DNA from 4 places in the Nocardia sp. NPDC004604 genome. Region 2 is predicted to be linked to each of the others. Evidence: riboswitches for the same ligand, from Rfam matches in the RefSeq annotation. Region 2 holds a riboswitch; each other region holds the start of a gene.
The links. Region 2 has a riboswitch for S-adenosylmethionine ahead of ABZW16_RS33815 (bifunctional o-acetylhomoserine/o-acetylserine sulfhydrylase). Riboswitches for the same ligand answer to the same signal wherever they lie in the genome.
Positions count from the first base shown of each region.

Region 1: another riboswitch for S-adenosylmethionine. It lies ahead of ABZW16_RS20070 (rhodanese-like domain-containing protein); the one in region 2 lies ahead of ABZW16_RS33815 (bifunctional o-acetylhomoserine/o-acetylserine sulfhydrylase).
Region 3: another riboswitch for S-adenosylmethionine. It lies ahead of ABZW16_RS23140 (amino acid ABC transporter permease); the one in region 2 lies ahead of ABZW16_RS33815 (bifunctional o-acetylhomoserine/o-acetylserine sulfhydrylase).
Region 4: another riboswitch for S-adenosylmethionine. It lies ahead of ABZW16_RS32010 (aminotransferase class V-fold PLP-dependent enzyme); the one in region 2 lies ahead of ABZW16_RS33815 (bifunctional o-acetylhomoserine/o-acetylserine sulfhydrylase).

Region 1 is NZ_JBEXLC010000052.1:37,673-41,378, reverse strand. Features, by position in the region: gene ABZW16_RS20080 (FAD-dependent oxidoreductase) at 62-1,477, opposite strand; gene ABZW16_RS20075 (hypothetical protein) at 1,884-2,339, shown strand; SAM riboswitch class IV at 2,404-2,520, shown strand; gene ABZW16_RS20070 (rhodanese-like domain-containing protein) at 2,535-2,951, shown strand; gene ABZW16_RS20065 (O-succinylhomoserine sulfhydrylase) at 2,948-3,706, shown strand, end outside.
Region 2 is NZ_JBEXLC010000130.1:19,799-23,504, reverse strand. Features, by position in the region: gene ABZW16_RS33825 (MFS transporter) at 1-1,007, opposite strand, end outside; gene ABZW16_RS33820 (TetR family transcriptional regulator) at 1,142-1,894, shown strand; SAM riboswitch class IV at 1,938-2,048, shown strand; gene ABZW16_RS33815 (bifunctional o-acetylhomoserine/o-acetylserine sulfhydrylase) at 2,132-3,481, shown strand; gene ABZW16_RS33810 (homoserine O-acetyltransferase) at 3,520-3,706, shown strand, end outside.
Region 3 is NZ_JBEXLC010000064.1:36,925-40,630, forward strand. Features, by position in the region: gene ABZW16_RS23130 (glycosyltransferase family 2 protein) at 1-654, shown strand, start outside; gene ABZW16_RS23135 (hypothetical protein) at 811-1,575, opposite strand; SAM riboswitch class I at 1,852-1,945, shown strand; gene ABZW16_RS23140 (amino acid ABC transporter permease) at 1,956-2,954, shown strand; gene ABZW16_RS23145 (ATP-binding cassette domain-containing protein) at 2,951-3,706, shown strand, end outside.
Region 4 is NZ_JBEXLC010000114.1:25,135-28,840, reverse strand. Features, by position in the region: gene ABZW16_RS32010 (aminotransferase class V-fold PLP-dependent enzyme) at 1-1,255, opposite strand, end outside; SAM riboswitch class IV at 1,302-1,415, opposite strand; gene ABZW16_RS32005 (LysE family translocator) at 1,533-2,165, shown strand; gene ABZW16_RS32000 (DHA2 family efflux MFS transporter permease subunit) at 2,226-3,650, opposite strand.

The DNA.
Region 1 (3,706 bases), on a different contig from region 2:
GCGGCCGTATCGGATTGTCGAGTGCCACAGGAGGTGACGTGCACCCCCTGTGGCACCGGCACTAGACCTTGTGCGGTTCGCTGGCGCGCAGCATGTCCTCGCGCTCGACGACCTTGACGCGCTCGCGGCCCTCCGGCTCACCGAGTGCGCGCTCGTGCGCGTCGAGGCGGTACCAGCCCTGCCAGGTGGTGAACGGGATGCCCTTGCCCTCGAGGAATTCGGTGACGGCGTCCAGTTCCGGCTTCTCGGCCGGGGTGAAGTTCACGCTGTCGTCGAGCAGGCAGGCCACGGTCTCGTTGGCATCGCCCTTGGTGTGGCCGATGAGGCCGACCGGACCGCGCTTGATCCAGCCGGTGACGTAGGTGGCAGGCAGATAGCGCTGTGCACCATCGGCGTCCTCGTCGGCGATGACGCGTCCGGCCTCGTTCGGGACCACACCGGCCTGATCGTCGAACGGCAGGTTGGTGAGGTTCTGTGACAGGTAGCCGACGGCGCGGTAGATGGCCTGGACGTCCCAGTCCCTGAAGACACCGGTGCCCTTGACATTGCCGGTGCCGTCGAGCTGGGTGCGCTCGGTGCGCAGGCCGACGACCCTGCCGTCCTCACCGATGATCTCCGCGGGGGATTCGAAGAAGTGCAGGAACAGCTTGTGCGGGCGGTTGCCGACATCGCGGATGGCCCACTGCTCGAGCGTATTCGCGATCATGTCGACCTGCTTGGAGTGCCGACGCGCGGCCTCGGAGCCCTCGTCGTAGTCGATGTCCTCGGGATCGACGATGACCTCGATGGTCGGGGAGTGGTCGAGTTCGCGCAGCTCGAGCGGCGTGAACTTGGCCTGCGCCGGGCCGCGGCGGCCGAAGACGTGCACCTCGACCGCCTTATTGGCTTTCAATCCGGCGTGGACGTTTGGCGGTATCTCGGTCGGCAGCAGTTCGTCGCCGGTCTTGGCGAGCACACGCGCGACATCGAGTGCGACATTGCCGACACCGAGGACGGCGACCTTCTCGGCCTCCAGCGGCCAGGTGCGCGGCACATCCGGATGTCCGTCGTACCAGGACACGAAGTCCGCGGCGCCGTAGCTGCCGTCCAGGCCGATGCCGGGGATGTCCAGCGCGCGGTCGGCGTTGGCGCCGGTGGAGAAGATCACCGCGTCATAGAACGTGCGCAGATCGTCGAGGGTGATGTCGGTGCCGTAGTCGATATTGCCGAGCAGGCGGACCTGCGGCTTGTCGAGCACCTTGTGCAGGGCGGTGATGATGCCCTTGATGCGCGGGTGGTCCGGCGCGACGCCGTAGCGGATCAGACCGAACGGCGCCGGCATGCGCTCGTACAGGTCGATGCTCACCTCGGCATCGGACTTCATCAACGCGTCGGCGGCGTAGATACCGGCCGGTCCTGCGCCTACGATCGCGATGCGAAGCGGGCGAGTCCCGGCGGTGTGCGCGTCAGGCCCGGAGGTGGCAGCTTGCGTAACCACGGAGGGCTCGCGCGCACCGCTAGTCGACTCTGCACTGTGTTCGGTCATCTCTTACGCGCACCCTTATGGTCGAAACAATTATGGCGTCAGTCTTAGCTTAGGCTAACTTGGCGCACCTTTTGGTTGCACCTGACGATGCGGACAGGCGGCTCGCGGCTGCGCAGTCGCTACGTTGGTGAGCTGGCATATGGCTATGACAGCAGGCCGCAGTCTCGCGATTCTATCGGTGGCGCATGGCGCACCCTGCGGGCGGTGCGTGAACCGGATGGTTGCCACCCGGGCTCACTTACCCGAGTACCCACTGTCCGGTTGGCTATCGAATTATTGCTGTGCCGCTGCCGTGCGGGGTCGCGCCCGGTCCGGGGGCGCCTGTCGGATACCGCTGCCCACCAGGGATGATCGACCCATGACAGAGCAGCAGGGCGCCGATGACGAACCGGTGATCGAGGTCGACCAGACCGATCGGCGCACGATGGCGCCGTTCATCGCGGCAGCCGTATTCGCGGCCGTCGTCCTGGTCGCCATCGTGCTGGGCGCGGTGCTATCGCCCGCTGAGAAAAATGTCACAGAATCGGACAAGATCGCGGCCGCGGTGCATCGCTATGCAGAGGCCAGGGGCACCACCGACAACACACCGCCACCCGCGGTGGCCTGCCAAGGATTCGACGAGAGCAAGTCGCCGCTGGCCGCCCAGTTCGGTGGCGCTGTGGCCGGAAAGTCGATCAAGGTCACCAACATTGACAACGCCATGGTCGATGGCGATAGGGCGAAGGCGAACGTGACCATCGCGGTCGACGGCCGGGAGACGCCGGCGACGTGGAATTTGGTTCGCTCCGGCGACCGCTGGATCGTCTGCAACTGATTACCCGGCGTGGCGCTGACCTGGGTTTGACAGGGCGGCCCCTGCCCAGGCAATCTCGGACACAGGTCATGAGAACCAGCGTCAAGCCCCGGCTGGCTGGTCGGCAACCCTCCTCCACGGTGGGGTGCTCCGGGTGACGACCTGGCCGCGCACCGAAACCCAGGTGCGGCAAGCGTGGATTCACAGGAGGATCGCATGACATATGCCGGTGACATCACCCCCCAGCAGGCGTGGGAGTTGTTGCGCGACAATCCCGAGGCCGTCTTGGTCGATGTGCGCACCGAGGCCGAATGGCGCTTCGTCGGCGTCCCCGATACGAGTTCGATCGATCGGCCGACGGTGCTGATCGAATGGGTCGACACCAGTGGCGCCCGCAACGGTGAGTTCGTCGCACAGCTGACCTCGGCGCTGGAGGGGCGCGATCCGGCGGCGCCCGTCGTCTTTCTGTGTCGCTCCGGGCAGCGTTCCATCGGTGCCGCGGTCGCCGCGACCGGTGTCGGGATCGAACCGTCGTACAACGTGCTCGAGGGCTTCGAGGGCCCCATCGACGAGTTCGGTCACCGCGGCGGCTCCGGCTGGCGCGCATTCGGTCTGCCGTGGCGGCAGTCATGATCACCGGGGGTGCGTTCGACAAACCGCTGCCCAAGGGGGTCGGCCCCGCGACGCTCGGCGTCCGAGGCGGCCTGCGCCGCTCCGGATTCGAGGAGACCGCCGAGGCGCTGTACCTGTCCTCCGGTTTCGTCTATGAGAGCGCCGAGGCGGCCGAGGCCGCGTTCACCGGCGATATCGAGCATTTCGTCTACTCCCGCTACGGCAACCCGACGGTGGCCATGTTCGAGGAGCGACTGCGCCTGATCGATGGCGCCGAGGCCTGTTTCGCGACCGCGAGCGGTATGTCGGCGGTATTCACCGCGCTCGGCGCGCTGCTGGGTGCGGGCGATCGACTGGTGGCCGCGCGCAGCCTCTTCGGCTCGTGCTTCGTGGTGTGCAATGAGATCCTGCCGCGCTGGGGTGTGGAGACCGTCTTCGTCGACGGCGATGATCTGGACCAGTGGGAGCAGGCGCTGTCGGTGCCGACCCAGGCCGTGTTCTTCGAGACGCCGGCCAACCCGATGCAGACGCTGGTCGATGTGCGCCGAGTGACCGAACTCGCCCATGCCGCGGGCGCGAAGGTGGTGCTGGACAACGTCTTTGCCACCCCGCTGCTGCAGCGCGGTTTCGAACTCGGCGCGGATGTGCTGGTGTATTCCGGCACCAAGCACATCGACGGTCAGGGTCGGGTGCTCGGCGGCGCGATTCTCGGCCCGCACGACTACATCGACGGTCCGGTGAAGAATCTTATGCGCCATACCGGTCCGGCGCTGAGC
Region 2 (3,706 bases):
GGCAGCAGCGCGCTGGTGACACCGGCGGAGATCGCGATGCCCGCCGGGAACGGCAGGAAGGCGAAGCCGGCCTTCAGCGACGAGTAGCCGAGGGTGATCTGGAAGTAGTAGCTCAGGAACAGGAACATCGCGAACATGGCGATCGGGATCAGCAATGCGGCGATGAAGGCGCCGCCGCGGTTGATCTCACCCGGAATATGCAGCGGCAGCAGCGGATTCGTCGAGCGACGCTCGATGACGACGAAGGCGATCAGCAGTGCGACACCGACGATGAGCAGCCCGAGGGTGCTCCCGGCCAGCCAGCCGTCCTCGGCGGCCCGGCTGAATCCGTACACGATGGCGATCAGACCGAGCGTCACGGTGACCGCACCCGGGACGTCATAGCCGCCGGTACGCGGGGTCGGCACATCCTTGACCACGAACGCCAGCGTGCCGAGCAGCGCGAGCAATGCGACGGGGGTGTTCACCAGCAGGCACCACCGCCAGGAGGCGTACTCGGTCAGCGCGCCACCCACGATCAGGCCGAGCGCCGCACCACCCGCGGAGATTCCGGCGAAGACGCCGAAGGCGGTCGCACGCTCCTTCGCCTCGGTGAAGGTCACCGAGAGCAATGACAGCGCCGCCGGTGCGAGCAATGCCGCGAACGCGCCCTGCAGCGCACGCCCGGCAAACAGCTCGGCGCCGTTCTGCGCCAGACCGGCCACCGCGGATGCCCCGGCGAAGCCGATCATGCCGACGATGAAGACTCGGCGCCGCCCCATGTAGTCGGCCAGCCGTCCGCCGAGCAGCAGCAGACCGCCGAAGATCAGCGTGTATGCGGTGAGCATCCACTGCCTGTTGCCGTCGCTGATACCGAGATCCTGCTGCGCGAAGGGCAGCGAGATGGTCACGATGGTGGCGTCGAGAACCACCATGAGCTGGGCCAATGCAATCACCCCCAGCGCCAGCCAGCGCGTCGAGCTGGCCTGTCTTTCCGGAACTTCCACCACTGTCGCGGTCTCGCTCACTGTCTTCTCCTAGCCGTCTGAAGTCGTGCAGTCATCCTGTCATCGACAGACATTTGTCGTCAAGAGAAAAATGTCGCACTCGGACATTTGGCCGTAAAGGACACGAAATGTCCCGATTGCGATAGCATGGGGACATGCTCGAGTCATCAACGCCGATCGTCGCGAGCGCCGCGGCCAACGATGCTGTGCGCGCCCCAGCAAACCCGGGGCCCGGTGCGTCCAGCGGCGGCGCGAGCGTGGGATTGCGCGAACGCAAGAAGCAGCAGACCCGGCTGCGCATCATCGAGGTCGCATTGGACCTGTGCGACGCACAAGGATTCGACGCGACGACGGTCGAGCAGATCGCGAACGGCGCGGACGTTTCACCGCGCACCATCAACCGATACTTCGACAGTAAAGAGGACATCGTCCTCGGGCCGGTCAAGGATTTCGGCCTGGCCATCGCCGAATGCCTGCGCGAACTTCCGGTCACCGGCAATGAACTGCAATCGCTGCGCGAGGCATTCCTGCAGGTCGTCGATCACGCCGCGGAAAGCGTCGACGGCCCCATCTCGTTCCGGCGCTTCCAGCAGATGCAGCGGATCCTGCGCAGCAGTCCGACGGTCAGCGCGCAGAGTATGGAACTCGCCGACGATAAGCACGCCGCGATCGCCGATGTGATCGCCGAGCGACTCGACACCCAGCCCGACGCGCTGCCGGTGCGACTGGTGGTCGGCGCGTGGCAGCTGATCGGTCATCTCAGCATGGAATGTACGAACTCGATCTTCGACGATGCCGACGCCTCGGCCGCCGCTGCCGACGCCCGCAATGCGTTCACCACATCATTCGACGAGTTCATGCGGGTATGCACCGGGCGCACCGACGCCGCCGCGGCGGAAAACCGGTAACGGATTTCGGCCGACGACCGCACTCCGGTTACCATGTCGGTCAGGTCATGAGTGCCAGCGCGAAGCCCCGGCTTGCTGGACGGCAACCCTCCAGCTGCGGTGGGGTGCTCCGGGTGATGACCGGGCTCTCGAAAGCCGAGAGCAAGCGCGCACTTCAGGAGGTTCCCGCCATGTGTTGTTGTACGTCACCCGCATCCCGTTGAAACCTGCTGGCGAACAACCTCTTTGGAGCAAGACATGAGTGACCCCAACGCGTCCGCGACCGATATCGACGCCGCCGGAACCGATCCGGCGCAGTGGTCCTTCGAGACCAAGCAGATCCACGCGGGCCAGACCCCCGACGAGATCACCGGCGCACGCGCACTCCCGATCTACCAGACCACTTCGTACGCCTTCCGCGACACCGATCACGCGGCCGCGCTGTTCGGGCTGGCCGAGCCGGGCAATATCTACACCCGGATCATGAACCCGACCCAGGACGTGGTCGAGCAGCGCATCGCCGCCCTGGAGGGCGGTGTGGCCGCGCTGTTGCTGGCCTCCGGTCAGGCCGCGGAGACCTACGCGATCCTCAATCTCGCCGCCGCTGGTGATCACATCGTCTCCAGCCCGCACCTCTACGGCGGCACCTACAACCTGTTCCACTACTCGCTGCCCAAGCTCGGCATCGAGGTGTCCTTCGTCGAGGATCCGGACGACCTCGAGCAGTGGCGCGCGGCAATCCGGCCGAATACCAAGGCCTTCTACGGCGAGACCATCGCCAACCCCAGCAGCGCGATCTTCGATATCCGCGGCATCTCCGCGATCGCACACGCGGCGGGCCTGCCGTTGATCGTTGACAATACGGTCGCGACCCCGTATCTGATCCAGCCGCTGGCCCACGGCGCGGACATCGTCGTGCATTCCGCAACCAAGTACCTGGGCGGGCACGGTTCAGCGGTCGCCGGCGTGATCGTCGACGGCGGCACCTTCGACTGGACCGTGCGCGACGCGCAGGGTGAATCCCGCTTCCCCGGTTTCACCACCCCGGACCCGAGCTACCACGGCGCGGTCTTCGCCGATCTCGGCGCTCCGGCCTTCGCACTCAAGGCACGGGTGCAACTGCTGCGTGACCTCGGTGCGGCGGTATCGCCGTTCAACGCGTTCCTGATCAGTCAGGGCATCGAAACACTGAGCCTGCGGTTGGAGCGTCACGTCGCCAACGCACAGGCGGTGGCCGAATTCCTGAGCACACATCCGGCCGTGGAATCGGTGTTCTACGCGGGCTTGCCATCCTCGCCGTGGCATCGACGCGCCGCCGAGCTGGCGCCGAAGGGCGCGGGCGCGATCGTCGCGTTCGAGCTGCGCGGCGGCGTCGATGCGGGCAAGAAGTTCGTGGACGCGTTAGCCCTGCACAGCCATGTAGCTAACATCGGGGATGTGCGTTCTCTGGTAATCCACCCGGCGTCGACGACACACTCGCAGTTGACGCCCGCTGAGCAACTGGCCTCCGGCGTCACCCCCGGGCTGGTCCGGCTCGCCGTGGGTATCGAGGGGATCGATGACATCTTGGCCGATCTGCGAGCCGGTTTCGCGGCGGCCACGACGTGACTGTGAGTGCCGACCCGAGTACCGCCCGTTCGTCCGCGGTGGCCCTGCCACCGCCGGACGGGCGGCTCGGCATCATCGCCATCGGGGATGTGCGGCTGGAGAACGGCGCGATCATCCCGGACGTCCATCTGGCCGTGCAGCGCTGGGGCGAGCTCTCCCCCACGCTGGACAATGTGGTGCTGGTCGAGCACGCGCTGACCGGTGACTCGCACGTCGTCGGGGTGC
Region 3 (3,706 bases), on a different contig from region 2:
TACCAGGTGGCCGAATCGGTCGCCGAGGCGCTGGTTCAGCCGCTGCTGTGCTGGTCGTGGGCGGCGAGCCTGCCGATCGAGATCGCCGATCGCGGCCGCAGACCCTCGACGGTGGTCGCCTGCGGCCAATTCCTCGTCTTCGATGCCACGGCCTATTACGCCGTCGGCGGTCACGCGGCGGTGGCCGCCAGCCCCACCGAGGATCTGGATATCGCTCGCGCCCTGCGCCGTTCCGGTCGCCGCACCGCACTGGTCGCGGCGGGTCGCGCCGCCCGGACCCGAATGTACCGGGACGCAACCGAACTCGAGGTGGGCTACACCCGCTGGCTGTGGTCGGCCTACGGCGGCACGACCGTCGGCGGCGCAGCCGTGGGAGCTATTGCAGCACTGGCCTATTGGGTACCTCCGCTGGCCGCCGTCGCCGGTCACGGCCGGGTGCGCGCCGCCGGTCTCCTCGGCTACAGCGCCGCGGTCACCGGCCGCTTACTCGCCCGCTCACTCGAAGGCGGCTCACTGACCCGCGCCGATATCCTTGCCGCCCTGGCCCACCCGGTCTCCATCGCCGCCTATCTACGCCTGTGGTCCCGCTCGCGCCGGGCCCATCGCGCGAACACGTTGACCTGGAAATCCCGCCACCTCGACACCGCCCACTGACCGAGACCAGGCCGAATCCATGGCGGCAATGCCCGACCGACCCGCCACCAGATCTTGATCAACCCCGGAATCGGGCGGCCGCACGCCCGAACCCGCTGGCGCTATATCCAGGCCGGGATCCGGCCCGGTCCCCAACTGCGTCAGACGTCGGCGGGCTCAGCGCACCGAGGTGATGCCGACCGTCGGGAGGAAGAAGCAGGGCTTGCCACCGTTGTCCACGGTGCCGAACACCGCGGCCAGGACGGTGCCGGAACCGGTCTCGACGGGGACGGCGCGGATGCCTCCGGTGGGGAATGTGGCGAAGAAGTTCTGGAAGGCACGTTCGGCGAGTGGTCGTATATCGGCAGGGATTTCCGCGGGCACCATGGTTCGGACGACGTCGGAGATCGGACCCATGGCGGTGACGCCGCTGCGGCCATTGGCCAGGTTCAGCCAGGCGACGTTCATGCCGGAGACGTTCGTGCTGTCCGGGGCTACGCCGTAGGGCATGAAGGTGAACAGGGTTTGGCCCGTCTTGACCGCGGACAGGTCCAGTCCCGGAATGGCCACGGTGGTCTTGGGCCACGGCCCGGGCACAGCACCCGCGACGGCGGGGACCAGGCCGAGGGAGTTGCTGCTGGAGCAGAACGCCGCAGCCGCCGGGTACAGGAACGGGTCGATGCCCAAGGCGCGCAGCGCCTCGACGGTGGCTTGGTAAGCACCGAACGCATCTCCGGGTGCGGCTTGGACGGACGGCGCGGGCGCCGCCGGGATTGCGGCTCCGGGTATCGGCGCAGGTACCGCGACGGCGAGGCCGGGGGCGGCGAGCGTCAGCGCGGCCGCACCGGTCGCGATGGCGGTAAGCGTGGTCAGACGGCGCAGCAGGGTCACGTGAACCTCCTCATCGTCGGGCACGAACGAGGTCAGAGCGTACTCCAGCAAACCACCGGAACTGCGCTGATTTCGACTGGCAACGCCATCGCGTCGCGCACCGTACCGGACCGTCGCGACGAAACGCCGGGTGCACCCTCCAGGCGATACACGCCGGACGGACCGCACCCGAAGCCTCGCGATCCACCGCACGACCCGGTCGATAATCCCTGTTCACGACCATTCGGACAAGGTCTGCGCTCACACTGATTCGTACCCTTGTGCCGGAGTTCGCCTGCTTCGCATGATGTTTCGGCTAGACCGACCGACCCGTGCTCGGCGTCGGACACACCATCCAGAGCGACCGAGAGACCTGGCTCGTCGACGTCGCAGCAACCCCCCGGCCACCGGGTGCGGGTGCTTCCGCCGGGAACGATGGAGGAACCGAAATCATGAGCGCGTCCGTTGCATCCGATGCCCTATCGGATGTTCCGATACCGGGTGCCCACGCACCTGGCACTGCCGTAACCATCGCCGACGCACCGCCGATCGCCAGGGCCTGGCATCCGTGGCGCTGGGTGATCAGCGCCATCGCGCTGGTACTGCTCGCGCAGTTCATCCATGGACTGGTCACCAATCCGGGCTGGGATTGGTCGACCTTCGCCAAGTACTTCACCGCGAAGTCGGTGTTATCGGCGCTCGAGGTCACCTTGGAGCTGACCCTGTGGGGTACGGCCCTGGGATTCCTGATCGGCACCGCACTGGCAATCGCCCGGTTGTCGAATAATCCGGTGCTGCGGGTGATCTCGTGGGTCTATATCTGGGCGTTCCGCTCGATTCCGTTGATCGTGCAGCTGCTGTTCTGGTTCAACATCGCCTACCTTTACAACACGCTTTCGCTCGGCATCCCGTTCGGCCCCGGATTTCTCACCTTCGAGGTGAACGGGGTGATCAGCGGGTTCACCGCGGCGGTCATCGGCCTCGCGTTGCATCAGGCTGCATATTCGGCCGAGATCATCCGGGCCGGATTCATCTCGGTCGATCCCGGACAGTTGGAAGCCGCCGCGGCACTCGGGATTCCGCGGCTGCGACAGTTCCGCACCGTGGTCGTCCCGCAGGCGATGCGCTCGATCCTGCCGAATGCGACCAATGAGGTGATCAGCCTGTTCAAGGGCACCTCGATCGTTTCGGTAATGGCGATCGCGGAACTCTTCTACCAGGTCCAGGTCATCTACGGACGCAACGGCCGGGTGGTGCCGCTGCTCATGGTCGCGACGGTCTGGTACATCGTGCTGACCACGATTCTCTCGGTGGCGCAGTATTACATCGAACGGCACTATGCCAAGGGCGCGCACCGGACACCGCCACCGACGCCGATCCAGCAGGTGTGGCACAAGCTGCGCGAAATCGCCGAAAGCGGTTCCGCCGCACCGCGCGGAGCCACCCGATGAGCGCACCGGTCACCGCAACGATCGACATCACCGTCGACAAAGCCCCCGCCGTCGCGGTTCGCGGCGTGCGAAAGTCCTACGGCACCACCGAAGTGCTGCGCGGTATCGACCTGACGGTGCGGGCGGGTGAGGTGGTCACCGTGATCGGCCCGTCCGGCTCCGGCAAGTCGACACTGCTGCGGGTGATCAACCACTTGGAGTCCCTGGACGCGGGCACCGTGCACATCGACGGCGAGCTGATCGGATATCGGCTGCGCCGCAATAGGTTGCACGCACTATCGGATCGCGAGGTGCGCAAGCAGCGCTCGCATATCGGCTTCGTCTTCCAGCAATTCAATCTCTTCCCGCACCTGACGGTGCTCGACAATGTCACGCTCGCACCGATTTCCGCGCAGGGTCGCCCGCGCAAGGAGATCGAGCGCGAGGCCGAGGAACTGCTGGACCGGGTCGGCATCGGCGAACTGGCCGACGCCTATCCGCGGCGGCTGTCCGGCGGACAGCAGCAGCGGGTGGCCATTGCCAGGGCGTTGGCGCTGCGACCGCCGGTCGAGCAGAACATCGCCGAAGGCCTGCCCGCGATCGATATCGCCTACTTCCAGCAGGTCACCGACTACTACCTGGCGCTGGCCTCGCAGCGCCTGGACGGCTACATCGGGCCCGATCCGTCCGCGATCTACCACAGCACCACCGCGAATCAGACCAAGATCGTCGCGACCTTCTCCGGCGCCGGTGACACGCTGCAGGGCGAGATC
Region 4 (3,706 bases), on a different contig from region 2:
TCGGATTCCACAGCCCGTCGGTGCAGGCGTAGTTCCAGCTCGCGCCGTTGGCGACGAGGGTGGCAATGGCCTCGATCAGACGGTCCACATCGGCGGAACTGGTGCCGAGGCCGATGCTGGCACGCAGCGCGCCGTCGAGGCCGAGGCGCGCGAGCAAGGGGTGGGCGCAGAAGCGGCCGTCGCGAATGCCGATGCCGTGTTCGGCGGAGAGGTAGGCCGCGACCTGGCCGGGAGCGAAACCGTCCAGGGTAAAGGCGACGATGCCGACACTATCCGGGCTGTCGTCCCAGATGCGCAGCAGGTTGACACCGGGAATGGCGGACAGGCCGGTGCGCAGCCGATCGGCGAGCAGATGTTCGTGAGTGGCAAGGGATTCGGGATCGATCGCACAGAGCGCGTCACATGCGGCGGCGAGCGCGGCCGCACCGAGGACATTCGGGGAACCGGCCTCATGACGCTGCGGAGCGGGTGCCCACTCCGTGCGGGTAACACCGACCTCGCGGACCGCGCCGCCGCCCGCCAGATACGGTTCGGCGGCATCGAGCCAATCCCGGCGTCCGACAAGCACTCCCGCGCCGAACGGCGCGTAGAGCTTGTGCCCGGAAAAGGCGAGGTAGTCGATGCCGGTGTCGCGCAGGCTGATCCGACGATGCGGCGCCAGTTGGGCGGCATCGACCAGGATGCGGGCGCCGCACTGGTGCGCGATGGTGGCCAGGCGCTCGAGCGGCAGTACCTCACCGGTCACATTGGAGGCGCCGGTGACCGCCAGCAATGCGGCTGGCCTACTGCACAATTCGGCGATGAGCTGGCGGATGGTCTCCCCGACGGTCGCCGCGGCCCGGACGACGCGGCGACCATGCCGGGTCCACGGCAGGAAGTTCGCGTGATGCTCGATATCCAGCACCACGGTGTCACCGGGAACGCAGGCGGCGAGCAGGTTGAGCGAATCGGTGGTGTTGCGGGTGAATACCACCACCTGGTCGTCGGCGGCATCGAGGAAACGCGTGACCGAACCGCGGGCCGCTTCGTAGCACTCGGTGGAGATCCGCGAGGCGTAGCCCGCGCCGCGGTGCACACTCGCGTAGTACGGCAGCAACTGCTGCACCCGATCGGTGACCTGCGCCAATGCCGGTGCGCTCGCGGCGTAGTCGAAGTTGGCGTAGGTGGTCGTCCCGCCCTGGACCAGCGGTACCCGGAGATCGTCGCCGGAGACCCGGGCGAAGACGGAACAGGTCTGGTCAACGACAGCAGTCATCACAAAATCCCATCAATTATGGGACCCGTAATCAGGTGATTATCCGAGTCCGCGCTTGCCGCACCCGGTCGGGCTGCGGCCCGGTCGTCACCCGGAGCACCCCACCGCGGAGGAGGGTTGCCGACCAGCTAGCCGGGGCTTGACGCTGGTACTCATGACCTGAACCGAGATTGGCAGATGCCGCACCGCCGTGTCAACCGCCGTTTTCGCCAGTGCATATACATGCACTCAAATAAATAACCTTGCAAAGCCGGGCGATCTGCGATCTCATCGAGAGGTGACGCTTTCCCTGCTGCTCAGCTTTGTCGGCCTGTGTGTTCTGCTGTCGATCACGCCCGGCCCGGACTCGTTCCTGGTGCTGCGATTCTCGATCGTGGACGCACGCCCCGGCATCGCCGCGGCAGTCGGTTCGGCGCTGGGCGGCATCGTCTGGGCGGTGGTGGTCGCGGCGGGGGTTGCCGCACTGCTGGAACAGTCCGCGACGGCCTACCGGACACTGAAGGTCATCGGCGGAATCTACTTGGTGTACTTGGGAATTCGGGCGTTGATCGAGCACCGCAAACAGCGCGGGACCAGCGCGCAGGTGTCCGGTCAGCCGAGCGTGGGCGAGGCGACCTCGATTCGCTCGGCATTCGCCGCGGGCCTGGTGTCGTGCATATTCAACCCGAAGGTCGGTCTGTTCTACCTGGCGGTACTGCCGCAGTTCCTCACCGACGTCACCTTCGCGAACACCCTCGCGCTCGGCGCCATCGAAAGCACCATCGCGGCCGTGGAGATGATCCTGCTCGCCCTGCTCGCCTCCCGGGCGGTAGCCATGCTGCGCCGCCCCCGGGTTCGCGATCGGCTGGAGCAGATCAGCGCGGCGATTCTCGCCGCACTCGGTATCGGCACCGCCGCCTCAGCCGCGTAATCCATTGTGCGCCTTGTCGACAGCCACCTCCGGTCGCCGTCGACAAGGCGCACGGCATCGCTATTTCGGCTGAATCTCCTTGCGCCACAGCAGCACCGACGCGATCAGGGAAACCACCGCGGCAGCGGTGAGCCACCAGAACGCCTGCCGGAACCCGGCATCCACCGGCAATCCGGCGGCCGCCGCGCGATACAGCACAACCGCCAGCAACGCGGCCCCGATCGACCCGCCGACCCGCTGCAGAATATTGACGAACGACGCAGCATCCGGCATCTGCTGAGGTCGCACCGCCGCGTAGGCCGCGGCGACGATGGGCATTCCGGTCAACCCGGTCGCCATGCCCCGAATCAGCAAAAGCGCCTGTATCACAACAGGATTCATCGAGGCATCGCCGAGCGCGAACGGCACCGTGACGGCGACCGTGACCGCACTGCCGACCACCGCGACAACACCCCCGCCGTACCGATCGGTCAACCGGCCGCCGATCGGCATCGCGATAATGCCGCCGAGCCCGAACGACATCAGCAGCAATCCGGTCGCTATCAGACCTTCGCGGTGCAGGACCTGAAAGTACAACGGCAGCACCAGCATCGACCCGAACATCGAGGCACCGGCGAAGAAGTTCGCCACATTCGCCGTCGCGAACACCGGGTGCCGGAACAGTCCGACATCGAGCAGATGCGCACCGCGCCCGCGCACCGACCGCGCCACGAAGAGTCCGAGTGCCAGCGCGCCGAGCAGCACCGAAACCCACACCGTCGGCGCGGAAACGCTACCGCGACTACCGAATTCGCCGAGCCCGTAGACCAGTGCCGACAGACCGACGCCGATCAACGCAAATCCGGTGGTATCGAATCGGCCCCCGGTATCCGCCGTCGCCGCCCGCGGCAATACCCGGCGCGCCAGTACGAACGCCACCAGCCCGAACGGGATATTGATCAGGAACAACCACTGCCAGTCCAGGTTCGCGAGCATGATTCCGCCGATCGTCGGCCCGATCGCGGGCGCGGCGACCACCGCGATCCCGACCACACTCATCACCCGACCCAGCCGATGCGGACCGGCGACCTGACCGATCAGCGTCTGCCCAGCGGGAACCAGCAAACCCGCAGCCAACCCCTGCGCGATCCGCAACCCGATGAGCCAATCGATATTCGGCGCGAGCACGCACAACCCCGAGGTGACGGTGAACCCGGCGAGTGCGCTCAACCAGACCCGATCCATCCCGAACCGGCGTCCGAGCCAACCGCACAGCGGCAGCGTCACGGCCAGTGCCAGCAGATATCCGCTCGCAATCCACTGCGCACTGTCCAGCGCCGCACCGAGATCCGTAGCAATGGTGTTCAGGCCGATATTGACCAGTGACGTATCCAACATGCTCATCACGGCGCCGAAGACCACCACACCGGCGACCCGCCATACCCGCGCCGGAATCGGTTCGAGTGCGGGCGCGGTGGCGGCGACGGCCGTTCGAGTATCCGACATGGATCCTCCGCTATTTGTAGACTACCTAGATTGTGGAGGTTATCAACAACCGCATG